Regions from separate parts of the Bacillus methanolicus genome, predicted to be linked through region 3. Evidence: riboswitches for the same ligand, from Rfam matches in the RefSeq annotation. Region 3 holds a riboswitch; each other region holds the start of a gene.

Region 1 (4,952 bases), 140 kb from region 3:
TGTTAATCATTCAACCCCTTCTTGTCGTTGGAAGAAAACGATAAGAAGGGGTTTTTAAGTTTTATAAATCCGATAAATATGATAGGTTTAATTGAAAAAAAGAAAGGAGAACGCTATGAATCTAGACCGTTTAAAACATCTCGAAGAGAAAAAGGAGAAAATAATTGATTTTCTTATCCTTTCAGGTGTTTATAAAAAAGGGAATTTTCAACTATTTGAACTTTCACTGCGTGAACTTGAGGAAGAGTACGAAAAGTTAACGAAAAACAAACCGAGAGATTAATAATTCTTTGATTTTAGTTACGTGTTTCCGGTTTTGCTTACTGTGAAACTGGACGCACAAATTTATAAACCAAAGAAAAGGAGAAACAGCATATGGGAACATATGTAAAGATTCCATGGAAACAACAATTTCTGGCAGCTACGATTGATTTTCCGGCTATGTATGAAAAAACGAATGGGGAATGCGCTTATCCATTGGTTATTATTTGCCACGGATTTACAAGCAGCCGCATTGGGGTAGACCGGCTATTTGTAAAAACGGCGCATGCATTAACATTGGACGGATTTGTTGTTGTAAGATTCGATTATGAAGGATGCGGGGAGAGTCCGGGCGTTTATGGAAACAGTGGGTTGGATGAATTAATTGAACAAACAAAAGCTGTTATCGATTTTGGAATTAAGTTAAAAAATATTGACTACAACCAAGTTGTGCTTTTAGGTCACAGTCTCGGTGGTGCAACTGCTCTCCTGACTGCAGTTGAAGATGGACGTGTAAACAAACTTATTCTTTGGTCAGCTGTAGCCCATCCATACGAGGACATTCGAAAGATCGTAGGCAGAGAGAAAGTGATGAACTTGAAAAAAGTTTCAGCAATAGACCATTTAGGATACTCGTTTACAGCGAAATTTTTTCAATCGCTCGAGAAATATCATCCTCTCATCGCTGCACGAAATTTTTCAAAAGATGTCTTGCTTATTCATGGTACAAATGATGAAGAAATTCCTGCAAAATACAGCGCTGATTTTGAACAAGTTTTTCTTAGAAGAGAAACGGGAACTTGCACAAGAAATGAAGTTATCGGAGCCAATCATACGTTTTCTTGCGGGGAACATTTTCAAGACCTTATATCGAAAACACTTGAATGGATCACAAAAAACGTTACCGTCAAAACCTATCAAAATACAAGAACAAAATCTGTTAAAGAATCAATCATTTAGAAATTCTTTGAAAATAGAATTTGACGAACCTAATCGGAAGTGGTAATCTTAGCACAATGGTTTTTTCTCAGAATATTACGACCACTATTCTTTATTAGCGGACAGGATGGACGCAGCTTTTTTGGTCATTTGAGGAATTTCTGATAGATTAGAAAATTTCCTAGTAAACTGTTTCTAAAGGTATCGTATGAAAAGCTTTTCTCTTTCCGGAGTAATGGCTTTTACATAAATAACAACTCCATAAAGAAGGAATCAGGTTCCTTGAATCAAAAGCATTCAAGGATTAAAAGGGAAGATCGGTGAAAATCCGACACGGTCCCGCCACTGTAAGAGAGGAGTCAGCACAACGAATTGCCACTGGTCCATAAGGATTGGGAAGGTATGTTGCTGATGATGAGACTTAAGTCAGGAGACCTGCCTGGTTCAACAACACTGCTGGACCTACGGGAGATAGGGAGGTGTCAAAATTTTGATCAAGAGTAGAATTGATCGTCTACTCCTGCTTATTTAGGCATTTCTAACTATCTATTTGGTCGTTAGAGATGCCTTTTTATTTTTGTGTTTTTATATCAATATTGGAGGTATGGAGATGAGTGGAATCAAAAGCAGTCATTTAGGTTATCCACGCATAGGTGAAAGGCGTGAATGGAAAAAGGCTTTAGAAGCTTTTTGGGCAGGCAAAATAGGAGAAACCGACTTTCTTGATCAAATGGAGCAGATCCGTCTTTCCCATTTACAAAAACAAAAAGAGAAAGGGATCGATCTCATTCCAGTTGGCGATTTTTCATTTTATGATCATATGTTGGATACGGCTGTTATGTTTGGGATGATACCCGAACGTTTCAACTATAAAGGTGGAGTCGTTCCACTTCATACTTATTTTTCAATGGCGAGAGGGAATCAAACAGCGGTAGCATGTGAAATGACAAAATGGTTCAACACGAATTATCACTACATTGTTCCGGAGTATGAAGGAGCGAAACTAACCTTAACAGAAAATAAACCACTTAACGCTTATCGCGAGGCAAAAGAAATGTTGGGAATTGAAGGAAAACCTGTTCTTGTTGGACCTTATACGTTTATTAAACTTTCTAAAGGATATGCACGTACGCAATTACCTGCTTTTATTTTGCAGCTGGTTCCACTGTACGTGCAAATTTTACAAGAATTAGAGAAAGAAGGAGTCGAATGGGTCCAATTGGATGAACCGATCCTAGTTGCTTCAATCACTAAAGAAGAGATGGAAACAGTCGCTTACATTTATAAACAACTTCACGAAGCAGCACCAAAACTTCGTATCATGCTGCAAACTTATTTTGATTCTGTCGAATGGTACTCAGAGTTGATGAAGCTTCCTGTACAAGGAATTGGATTAGATTTTGTTCATGGCTTAGAGGAGAATCTGCAACATCTTAAAACGGTCGGATTTCCTCATGATAAAATACTTGGTGTTGGACTTGTTGATGGACGGAATGTATGGCGTTCTAATTTATATGAAAAATTGGATCTAATAAAAACCATCACGAATTTTGTTCCACAAGATCGTTTATGGCTTCAATCATCCTGCAGCTTACTGCATGTTCCTGTTACGACAAAATATGAAACGAAGCTGGAACCAGAATTGAAAAATGCTTTAGCATTTGCAGATGAAAAGTTAGATGAAATTATATCCTTAGTCAAAGGTTTTCATTATGGTGAAAGCGACGTTAAAGAGACGTTTGCCAACAATGAGACAATTCTCAATCGTTTAGATAAGTCCAAAGCAAGAAATCGTTCTGAAGTCCATCGGTCTGTTAATCAAATCCAAGCACATCATTTTCATCGAAATGCACCTTTTAAAGAGCGATACGAGAAACAACAATCATTGCTCGAATTGCCTTTATTGCCAACTACAACAATAGGAAGCTTTCCGCAAACTTCAGAAGTGAGACAAGCTAGACTGAAGTGGAAAAAAGGCGAGTGGACGACAGAACGCTATGATGTGTTTATCAAAGAGCAAATTAAAAAATGGATTCATATACAAGAAGAGATTGGTCTCGATGTCTTTGTCCATGGAGAATTTGAACGGACAGATATGGTGGAGTTTTTTGGTGAAAAGTTAGGGGGATTTGCTTTTACACAGAATGGATGGGTTCAATCATACGGCTCACGATGTGTTAGACCTCCAATTATTTATGGTGATGTAGATTTTCTTGAGCCCATGACTGTAAAGGAAAGTGTATATGCCCAATCACTAACAAATAAGCCTGTGAAAGGAATGATTACGGGCCCGGTGACCATTTTAAACTGGTCATTCGTTCGCGACGATTTATCAAGGCAGCAAGTAGCCTATCAAATTGCTCTTGCATTACGAAAAGAGGTGGAAGCGTTAGAGGCTGCAGGAATAAAAATGATTCAAGTAGACGAACCGGCACTCGGTGAAGGATTGCCCCTTAAAAAAGCAGCTTGGAATGACTATTTAGATTGGGCTGTTAAGGCATTTCGCTTAACGACTTCTTCGGTGAAAGAGACGACACAAATTCATACTCATATGTGTTACTGTGAGTTCCAGGAATTTATGGACTCGATTAGCGATTTGGATGCAGATGTGATTTCGATTGAAACATCGCGCAGTCATGGAGAATTGGTTTCTTCATTTACAAATCATTCGTATAATAAAGGAATCGGACTTGGTGTATATGATATTCACAGTCCTCGAATTCCATCTATTGAGGAAATCACAAGCATGATCGAACGTGGTTTGAAAGTGCTTGAACCGACTCTGTTTTGGATTAACCCGGATTGTGGATTAAAAACACGTGGCATTGAAGAAACAATCGCTTCTCTGAAAAATATGGTTGCCGCAGCTGCGATCGCCCGCGAACAGTTAATACCTGCACCTAAAAGCGGAATTAAACAAATTAAAATGAAAAAGTAAACCTGCATAGCCTTACCTGACGTCGATCAAATTTAACTACAAAAACCCGATCATTTGCCCTCAACGTGGTAGAAAATCGGGTTTTTGGTTTTTTGGTAATGTCCGAACATGCTTGTTCTTTTTTTAATTTCATTCAATTACAATAGAATATAAATAGTACATATATATTAATAGAGAGAAGAGGTCTAAGAATGGACAAAACATTGAGAGGGCATCATCTTTTGTGTGTGCACGGATTCCGCGGAATGGGCTACAGCCCTGAATTTGTCGAGAGAATGGCTGATATTGTTAAAGATATAAGAAATGAAGAGAAAGATTTTTCAATAATAGTAGTTGCGGCACTTGATGATGCCTGTATGGCATGTCCCCATCGAGGGATGATAAAGTGTGAAGCTGATGAAAATTCAAATGAACACGTTCTTTCTATGGATGAAAAGGTCATCCGTCATTTAGGCATAGAGAAGGAAAAAAGCTATTCAAAATCAATGTTAGTTTCTTTAACAGCCTCAAAAGTACAACCTGAAGACTTGGATTATTTATGTAAAGGATGTTCGTGGCTTCCATACGGAGTGTGCAAAGAAGGCATAAGAGATCTAAAAGAAAAAAGTAAATGATAATGTTAATCACGAAAGCTTTCTTCGCTTGTTTTTTCCCGATATGGTATAAACTATAGAAGTAATATACAAGACAGAAGGAGATTTTACATCATGGAAAATTCAAAGTGTTGTAGAGAATCATTTGTAGTTAAAACAAGCATTGTCTTACCTCCGGATACAAATACTTATGGGACAATGTTCGGGGGGAAGTTGATGGC
Region 2 (4,952 bases), on a different contig from region 3:
ATGTCGTGCGAGATCAAACCTCTTACGACAACAGCAAGCGACTGTGTTCCGGTATTTCCGGTCATTCCGGCAATCATGGGCATAAAAAAAGCAAGGGCTACTACTTTTTGAAGCGTTTCTTCAAAGCCGCTAATGATTTTGCCTGAAACAAGCCCAATAAACAAAAGCAATATTAGCCATGGGAGGCGGCGAAAAGCTGCAGTAAATGATTTCGTCTCAAAATCAATTGATTTCCCTGTTGCGGACAGCTTTTCTATATCCTCATTCGCTTCTTTAATAAAAACGTCAATAATATCATCGACAGTAACAATTCCGATTAATATGTTTTCTTCGTTTACAACAGGCAGGGCCAAAAAATCATACCGCTCGATGAGCCTTGCAACTTCTTCCTGGTCAGTCGTAACATTAACTGAAATGACGCGCTCGTACATAATGTTGAGGATAATTTCATCAGGTTCAGCGAGAAGCAAGTCCCGGTAAGATACGACACCGACAAGTTTCCGTTCCTGGTCGACTACGTACAAGTAGTTAATGGTTTCCGCAAATTCGGCAAATTCTTTAAGTTTTTCTACGGCTTCTCTTACTGTATAATTATTCCTGATCCAAACAAACCGGTTTGTCATTAAGCGTCCAGCTGTTTCAGGAGGGTATTTCATAATGTCCTGGACAATCTTTGATTCTTCCTGTTTCATTCCGGCCAGCAAGCCTGAAATTTTTTCTGGCGACAGGTCATCTAAAAGAGAAGCAAGATCATCATTGTCCATTAAATCGAGAACCTTTCCGGTTTTCTCGATTCCAAGTTTATTTAAAACCTCGATTTGTTTTTCTCTGTTTAATTCTTCTATTAAATCAGCAAGCTGGTCGATGTTTAAATAAAGAAGAAAACGTGTTCTATGCTTCTCCGGCAGATTTTCATATAACTGAGCAATATCGTATGGCTGGAGTTCGTCCATTATAGCTTCGAATACTTTCTTCTTGTTTTCTTTCAATGATTTGATGATTTGAAGAGTAATTTGATCCTCTGTCATGTTTTTAATCATGCTTTTCACGCTCCTTCCGCCGGTTTTTCTGCTTCCTAGTTATTATAAGGAATTTATCTTTTAATGGAAACGATAGTATAAGAATAATATAAAGTAAATAATGGATTGCTTTATCTACAGTTTATGAGCTCGAAAAGGAATGGCTCATATCCGTACACGCTTTTTGAAAATAATTGGCATTGAATACAATAAGTTTTTTGAAAACTGCATGAATGAGATAAGATATTTTTTTCAATTTTTGTTAAAATATTAGATACGATGATTGATCGTTTATATAAACAGTGTTTCCGGTGGATTCGTTTTTTTCTGGCAGCAGTCCGCTTTTTTTATATTTAAAAACAGAATTTTATCGGAAAATATATTTATTCATTACGCTCGGAGGTTTCGCCAGTGAAAAAGCACAATCAAGAGTTTCGCGATCTTATCTATGTTCATTTAAATGAAAGTGACCGTTATGTTATTACGTACGGAATCGAATTTTTTGAGTTTGCCCGGTCACTTTCAGATTTAATGAACAATTTATTATTGTTGAAACATCGTTTTGATGACGGTGATTTTAACATGCATACGCTTTTAGAATATGTTCCCAAGGAGAGGCTGAATAGATTGGTAAAAGACGATGTCTACGGATACGGAGATTTTTGCTGGATCGACTTTGCAGAAGTGGAAAGCCTTGACGAGCTGTCAGGAAGGGAGATTGCTGAACTCTTATACCTTGGCCATCTAAAGCAGCATCTAAAGCCGCCGTTTTATAACCATCTCGGCAATCAATTTGTGTACTTGGCTCATGATGACGGATGGTTTAATAAAACTTATTACCGCCATTTAAACCATTTTTACCGAATGCTTGGTGAAGTCATTGCCATGAAATTGAATCAATTGAAAATTGATAAGACCCTTTTGGGAATCAAGAAAAAACGCTCGTACCCTCCTGTTACGAAAGAACTTCTGATGTCGTTGTCAGGGTTTATGAAGGAAGGTGCTGTTTTGTCGTTGAAAAATCTTGCAAAAAACCGAAACCGCCTGGAAATTCCTATATGGGCAATTGGAGATTTTGACAATATGGATGATATGTATGAAGAATTTGAAAAAGTAAAATTGCAAAAAAGTGATGCAAAGCTTGTCTTTGATAAAAAAACAAGAGAATGGCAGCTTTTTGCGACATAAGACCTTTAGCCTTTATCAAAAAATTTTACTGTTTCTTATGACAAATAGTGTATAATACGATTTGACGGAAAATTTCATACATACAAGGAACAGGTGTCTTATTTTTAAGACTTAAAAGGGAAGTTGGTGAAAATCCAACGCGGTCCCGCCACTGTAAATGGGAGCGAGCTGCGATCAGCCACTGTACAGAGATTGTATGGGAAGGTGCAGCAAGTGATGACCATAAGCCAGGAGACCTGCCTGTTTCTTTAGCACCAAATACCTACGAGGATAGGGAGGTGTGGGAAGGCCTTATTATGTCTTTTTTGCATTTCTGAATAATTGGCCAATACTGCATCTCTATACCTGTTATTAGAGATGCTTTTTTATTTGTATTAAAAAGGGGGAGAAACACAATGAAAAAATTATATTCATTATTATTGGCGATGCTTTTTGCAGCAGGCATCCTTGCCGGTTGCGGCGGGGAAGAAAAACCTGATAATAATACATCTTCAAATGAACCGAAGCAAGAGCAAAAATCAGAAACTGAATTTCCGGTGACAATCAAAGACGCAACTGGCGAAGAGGTTGTCATTCAATCAAAACCGGAAAGAATTGTGTCGCTTATTCCGAGTAATACCGAAATTGCGTTTGCTTTAGGTTTGGGAGAAGAAGTGGTTGGAGTATCTGATCATGATAATTATCCCGAAGAGGCGACAAAAAAAGAAAAAATTGGCGGCATGGAAATAAACGTTGAGAAAATTATTTCATTAAATCCAAACCTTGTTCTTGCCAGCCCATCAATTGCTCAAAGTTCCAAGGAAGGCTTGCAGCAGTTGAAAGATGCCGGAATAACTGTTCTCGTTGTTAATGATGCGCAAAATTTTGAACAAGTATACGACTCCATTGAAATGATCGGCACTGCGACAGGTGAAATGGATGAAGCAGAAAAAATCATCCAAAATATGAAAGAACGGATTTCAAAAATAAAAGAAAAAGCTTCTAAAATTGAAGAGAGCAAACAAAAGACAGTATTTGTTGAAATATCGCCTGCTCCCGAAATTTATACACCGGGAAAAAACACGTTTATGGATGAAATGCTCACAATCATCAATGCAAAAAATGCTTTCGGGGAATTAGAAGGATGGGCAAAAATTGATCAGGAAGCCGTGATTGAAAAAAATCCGGATGTGATTGTGACAACATATGGTTTTTATGAAAAAGACCCTGTCGGAAACGTCACAAGCCGCAAGGGCTGGGAAAATATAAATGCCGTAAAAAATAAACAAGTATTTGATGTCCATTCAGATTTGGTTTCCCGTCCGGGTCCGCGTCTTGCCGAAGGAGTAGAGGAACTTGCGAAAGCTGTTTATCCGGAAATTTTTGCTAAGTAACAAAACGATTGCGTATGTTCTTGCAATCTTATTTTTCCTTTCGGCAATGCTGATCGGAATTGCACTCGGGACCGTTTCAGTTCCGGCCTTTACGATTATTCAAATTATTGGTGCTGAAATTTTCCGTTTACCGCCAATCGATCCAATTGATCCGATGTTTTCAAATATTGTGATGAATATCCGTCTGCCGCGGGTTCTCCTCGCTGGTCTTGTAGGGGCATCTCTTGCGATTGCAGGAGCTGCCTTTCAAGGCCTTTTGCGCAATCCGCTTGCTGATCCTTATACTCTTGGGGTATCTTCGGGTGCATCTGTTGGAGCGGTGATCGCGCTGTTTTTTCAAATCACGCTTCCAATTGCCGGCTTGTATACGCTGCCGGTGTTAAGTATAACAGCGTCTATTATCACCGTCTTTTTTGTGCTTTTTTTCGCACAAAAGATTGAACGAACCATGAAAGTTGAAACGATTATTTTAACAGGAATTATTTTCAGCTCATTTCTCGGTGCACTTATTTCCTTAATGATTGCGCTCACAGGGGAAGAGCTTCGGCAAATTATCGGCTGGCTCTTGGGAAGTGTTTCTATGCGAGGCTGGGAATATATTAAGATTATTTTTCCTTTTTTTATTCTTGGCTCTTGCTTGCTGATTATGAATACGAATGAATTAAATGCGCTGTCCTTCGGTGAAGAACGGGCGCAGCATTTAGGTGTTAATGTACTTCAGAGAAAACTGCTTATTTTAATTTCAGGATCCGTTCTTACCGGTGCGGCTGTAGCTGTTTCGGGGACGATTGGGTTTGTCGGACTTGTTGTTCCCCACTTTGTCAGACTGTTGTGGGGGGCTGATCATCGCCACTTATTGCCGCTATCGATGATGATAGGCGGGGGTTTATTAATTCTTGCCGACCTTGTTTCACGGACGATTATTGCGCCATCAGAACTTCCAATCGGCGTGATTACAGCTTTAATAGGAGCTCCGATGTTTGCTGTTATTTTAATAAGAAGAAGGGTAAGAAATGGATAATATGCTAGTTGTCAGCAATCTTTCTGGTGGTTATGATAGCCAAAATATTATAAATGACATTTCTTTTTCAGTTGGGAAAGGGGAATTATTTGGCATTCTCGGCCCAAATGGCAGCGGGAAAACGACTTTATTAAAAATGATCAGTGGTATTTTACCTTATAAAAAGGGAGATATAACGATTAAAGATCGTCCGTTATCAGCGTTTTCTTCTAAAGAGCTTGCGAAAGTAATAGCCGTTTTGCCTCAAGCGATCGGAGACACTTTTTCCTATACGGTAAAAGAAACGGTATCGCTTGGAAGATATGCACATCAAAAAGACTGGTTTCAAACTTGGACAAACGAAGATGAAGC
Region 3 (4,952 bases):
GTATAAATTGGGATATAAAATAGGCATGCTGCATTTCATCCCGTTGGATATAGCTAATCATTGTACTTGTCTTCAACATTTTTTGCTGTCGGGCCAGATTATAGAAAAAGGCAAATCCTGCATAAAAATAAATGCCTTCAAGATTAATAGAATTTACACCAAGTTTAAACAGATTTAGCGGTGTAGGATTTTCGCGAAAATCTTCATATACATCTAATATAAGTTGGTTTCGCTTTTGGACAATTGGATCATTTTTTGCTTGATTGAAGCGGTGGTTTTGTTCACTTAACGGGACAAGCGAGCTTAAGATATAAGAATATGACTCATTGTGAACTGCTTCTTGTTGAGAAATAACGGCAAAAATAGCTTTAAAGCTGGAATCTGTCACATAATCCATTACCTGGAACATTGTAGGTGTTTGCAAGCTATCCAGAGAAGCCAATTGTGTGTTAATGCGCAAAAAAACATCCTGTTCAATTTTACTGAGGAGATCCCATTGTTTGATATCATCTTGCATGTTGATCTCCTGAGCTTTCCAAAAATTCGATAGTAAGGTTTGATATAAATTATACATTTGAGGATAAGCGATATCATTCCAGTTTAATAACCCGGAAGATTCCCCATTTATTATACTTGTCGATTTATTTGGATGCTGTGGATTAAGCAGCTTAATTCTTTTTAATGGTGAATGTATGTTCATCAAAGCACCCTCCTGAAAATCATTTTAGCACTTTAAAGAAACGGTGGCCTGTTCCCCCGTTTTAGCTTTGGCAGGCTTCGCACTCTTCTATTTCAGCTTGGGATGTGCTCCTTACGTAGTAAGTAGTTTTTAACCCTTGCTTCCATGCTTCGAGATGGAGGTTTAATAAATCTTTTGCTTTAATATCGTGCCGCACATATAAGTTAAAGCTGATCGCTTGGTCAATATGGCGCTGGCGTGCCGCATTTTGTCTAATGCTCCATCGTTGATCTAATTCATGTCTCGCGCGGCGATAATAATTGTAGGTGACATGATTCAAATCTGGGGCTGTTACTTTAAATTTAAAATTTTTCTTTTCTTCAGCGTATTCTACTGCGTATAAAGGATCGATTCCATCTGTTGAACCGCCGATTTTCGCTGTTGATGAGTTAGGTGCAATCGCCATCAGCCAGCCGTTCCGAATTCCATGTTTGGCTACAGCTTCTTTTAATTCGATCCAGCGGCTTGAAACATAGTTTCTTCGTTCAAAATAAAGACCAGTATGCCACTCCGAACCTATAAATTGGCTGTATGGTCCTTTTTCCTTTGCAAGTTCCATGGAAGTACAGATGGTGTAGTATGCAATCTCTTCATAAAGTTTATCTGCGTATCGAACAGCCTCTTCAGACTCCCAATGAATCCCCTCAAGAGCAAGAAGGTGATGCCAGCCAAATGTACCCAAACCGACTGCTCGGTATTTTTTATTTGTTTGTTGTGCCTGACCTACCGATATCGTATTTAAGTCAATGACATTATCCAGCATTCTGACTTGAATACGGATTAAACGCTCCAACACATTTGCTGGAACAGCTTTTGCCAGATTAATAGAGGACAGGTTACAAACAACGAAATCCCCTGGTTTCCGAACGATAACGATATTTCCATCCTTATCTTGATATTCTTTTATGATCGTTGTCGTCGACATATTTTGAGCAATCTCTGTACATAAATTACTGCAAAAGATGGAAGTGCGTCCTTCACTTAATAAATGCTTGTTCGGGTTTTGCCGGTTCACTTCATCACGGTAGAACATATAAGGCGTTCCTGTTTCCAACTGCGCGATCATAATACGGGCCATTATATCCATTGCGCGATAGGTTTTACGGGGCAGAAGCGGGTGATTGACAGCTTCTTCGTATTTCTCCGTAAAATATTTTTTATCTATTTCATCATAAAAATCTTCAAGTCCGAGGGGATTACCATGTTCATCTTTCCATCCCATGATTTGTTTGACTTGATGAGGACAGAATGTATGCCATAGCCCGATGCTTCTTCCGTTTTCATCTATTTCCTGCAATTTTTCCATAAACAAATCTGGTATTGTCACACCTGTGAAAATATCATGTGCTTTTCGGCGTTCATCTCCATTATTCGTTTTTAAATCAAGAAATCCGTTCATGATGTCTTTATGGAATATGTCAAGATAAACAGCCACGGCCCCTTGCCGCTGCCCCAATTGGTCGACACTAACGGCAGTATCATTAATTAATCGAATCCATGGCACAACCCCGGAAGAATTCCCTTTAAATTTTTTGATATCGGAACCAAGTGCCCGTACCTTTCCGAAATAGATTCCAATGCCGCCCCCGTCTTTACTTAATCTTGCGATATCCCAATTATTCAAATAAATGCCATCGAGAGAATCATCGACCGTATCAATAAAGCATGATGAAAGTTGGCCGTAACTTTTACCGGCATTTGATAGTGTAGGGGTAGCTACTGTCATATAAAGATTACTTAATGCCCAATACGCTTCCTTAACAAGGTCTAATCGGATAGACTGGTTTTCGAGTTTCATAATGGTCATGGCAATAATCATGAAACGCTCCTGTGGAAGCTCATAAATATTCCGATCGTGATCTTTTGCAAGATATCGGTCAGCAAGCAAAAAAAGTCCTATATAATTAAATAAATGATCGCGATCAGGATCTATCTCTTTTCCCAACTCATCGATTTCATCTTTCGTATAAAAGGACAGAAGATCACTAGAATAAATCCCTTTTTCGGTTAATACTTTGATGAGCTGATAAAAATCACCATACTTTGAAGAGCGGTCATAGCATCGATTGGTTGCTGCCTTTTCATATAATTCATTAAGGTATAAACGGGCCGCGACAAACGTCCAATTAGGCTGATCCATCGCTATGTGATTTAAAGCATAAAATAAAGCTTGTTGGTTTGCTTCAGACTCAGTTGCGTTCAGTTCTTTTATTCGTTTCGTGATTTCAGTAGCATCGATATCATATTTGTTTGCAGCCTGGTTGACAGCTTCCAACACGTAATGAAGATCTGAATAGGTTTCAGTACTCAAAATTTTCCCTCCTAAATAAAAAATCCGCTCAAGGTTTTTGAGCGGATGAAACGATAACATCAAAAGGTATGTAGGAAAGAAAAGACCAGTCCTATGCCTTCTGTTGCCACCGTTTCATCTTCTCAATCCCCGAAGAAGTTGAAACATCTTAAAATAAGACAGGTCTCCTGACTTATGCTTCCTCCTACTTTGAGCCCTTCCCATATAAGCACCTACAAAGCTTACTTATACAGTGGTCTGCTCATTTCGTCAGCAATTACAGTTGCGGGGGCAGCTCTGGATTCTCACCAGATTCCCTATTAAGCCTAATGGCATCTTATTTTAAGGCAACACAATATATAGTTGTTGTCGTTTTTGATTATTCAATATATAGACGTTAAGTTCAATACTAAAGTAACAGCTTTATTTTTTCAAGTATTATTTGACAAATTTAAATGAGGGTTTTATTTTATGTAAAATTTAATGACTCGCAGACGTAAATCCCTTCTGAAATCAGTTTTCTACTCTGCTTATTTTGCTGACGCACTCGTAATACAATAGCAATTAGTTTTTATTTTACAAGCCTTAAAAAACTATTATGACGATCGTTAACAAAACGAACATACATGATCGTATGTTCGTTAAATCAATCTAAAAATGCTCGTTTATTTCCCATGATTCAACTGTTAGATAAGCGGTTTGAGGATCAAATCCTTTGCCAAGTAAATACGCCATTGCTGCCACTTCTTGAAGTGCATGTTTATAAGAAGTTTGTGCTCCTTCCTTTAAACCATAGTTTACAAAAGGGCTAATTGCTGCTAAAGTAGCATTCTTGAACTGAGGGTATAGCACTTGTTTAGTCACTTGATGGGCCATCATCTCTGAATAAGGGTACTGTGGGAACTGATTATAAGGATTAACTGGATAATAATGTTGTTGATAATGATTCATTAAATTAGACTTCCTTCCTCTTTTCATTCTGTTCCATTTTATGTTTAATAACGAATTAGGTGATTTGTCCAACCACTATTATCCATAAAAATTTATAATCAAGGTAGCCACTACATATTTATATTGCACTTGTTGTGGCATCAAAATAGTTACAAATTATGAAGCCAACGCGCAGAACCGTGAGTTGATATTACGAAAAATGTAGTGGGCATACTACTTATTATCATCAACTCTCCACTTATAGCCAATTCCCCAAACAGTCAATAGTTGATCATCGATCGGGAAGCCAGCCTTGCGCAATTTTTCTCAAATATTTCGGATATGTGAGTCAATGGTTCTGTCCTCTGTTTCAGCAAGCTGGCCCCATACGTTAGAAAGTAAATGCTCCCGTGTAAACACTTTGTTGGGATTTCGTAAAAACAAACCTATTAAAGCAAATTCCTTTGGTGTGACTGTGATATGATTTTCTTTATATTTTAATTCAAAAGAGTCGTGATCCCATATTAAGCCTTTAAAAGTGACTTTCTCTTGATTTTGATTTTCGCACCTTCTCATCACTGCTTCGATAGTTCCTCCTCATTGAATGGTTTTGTCACATAATCATCTGCACCAATTCTTAATCCTTTCACTATGTCATTTATTCATAATATTTCCAATTTAATGTGCTATTGACATATTGTATATATTGTCATATTGCTTATCATAAGATGTTATAAAACCTCACATGAATAGGTGGTTTAAATGAAAAAACTTGAAGCGATTATTAGACCGGAAAGACTCACTGAGACGATTAAAGGCTTGAAGAAGATAGGAATTACAGGTTTTACCGTGTCCCAGGTAGTTGGGAGAGGGAAACAGAAAGATACTCAAGGTGTCTATCGCGGAAAAAATTATCAAGTGACTCTCCATCCAAAAGTTAAATTGGAGATTATTCTTTCTGATTATATGGTGGAGCCTACGATTAAAAAGATA

Evidence for each region. Region 3 has a riboswitch for cobalamin ahead of C0966_RS06930 (ribonucleoside-diphosphate reductase subunit alpha). Riboswitches for the same ligand answer to the same signal wherever they lie in the genome.
Region 1: it holds a riboswitch for cobalamin, as region 3 does, so the genes downstream of both, metE (5-methyltetrahydropteroyltriglutamate--homocysteine S-methyltransferase) here and C0966_RS06930 (ribonucleoside-diphosphate reductase subunit alpha) in region 3, are expected to answer to the same signal.
Region 2: it holds a riboswitch for cobalamin, as region 3 does, so the genes downstream of both, C0966_RS15445 (ABC transporter substrate-binding protein) here and C0966_RS06930 (ribonucleoside-diphosphate reductase subunit alpha) in region 3, are expected to answer to the same signal.

Annotation. Positions count from the first base shown of each region.
Region 1 is NZ_PNFF01000001.1:1,254,354-1,259,305, reverse strand. Features, by position in the region: gene fbpA (Fur-regulated basic protein FbpA) at 116-283, shown strand; gene C0966_RS06300 (alpha/beta hydrolase family protein) at 376-1,221, shown strand; cobalamin riboswitch at 1,459-1,657, shown strand; gene metE (5-methyltetrahydropteroyltriglutamate--homocysteine S-methyltransferase) at 1,811-4,138, shown strand; gene C0966_RS06290 (DUF1284 domain-containing protein) at 4,330-4,752, shown strand; gene C0966_RS06285 (acyl-CoA thioesterase) at 4,846-4,952, shown strand, end outside.
Region 2 is NZ_PNFF01000002.1:757,218-762,169, forward strand. Features, by position in the region: gene mgtE (magnesium transporter) at 1-1,040, opposite strand, end outside; gene C0966_RS15440 (hypothetical protein) at 1,431-2,207, shown strand; cobalamin riboswitch at 2,282-2,465, shown strand; gene C0966_RS15445 (ABC transporter substrate-binding protein) at 2,603-3,580, shown strand; gene C0966_RS15450 (FecCD family ABC transporter permease) at 3,543-4,601, shown strand; gene C0966_RS15455 (adenosylcobinamide amidohydrolase) at 4,603-4,952, shown strand, end outside.
Region 3 is NZ_PNFF01000001.1:1,397,594-1,402,545, reverse strand. Features, by position in the region: gene C0966_RS06935 (ribonucleotide-diphosphate reductase subunit beta) at 1-700, opposite strand, end outside; gene C0966_RS06930 (ribonucleoside-diphosphate reductase subunit alpha) at 762-3,050, opposite strand; cobalamin riboswitch at 3,191-3,384, opposite strand; gene C0966_RS06925 (hypothetical protein) at 3,681-3,980, opposite strand; partial or broken gene C0966_RS06920 (winged helix-turn-helix domain-containing protein) at 4,194-4,615, opposite strand; gene C0966_RS06915 (P-II family nitrogen regulator) at 4,722-4,952, shown strand, end outside.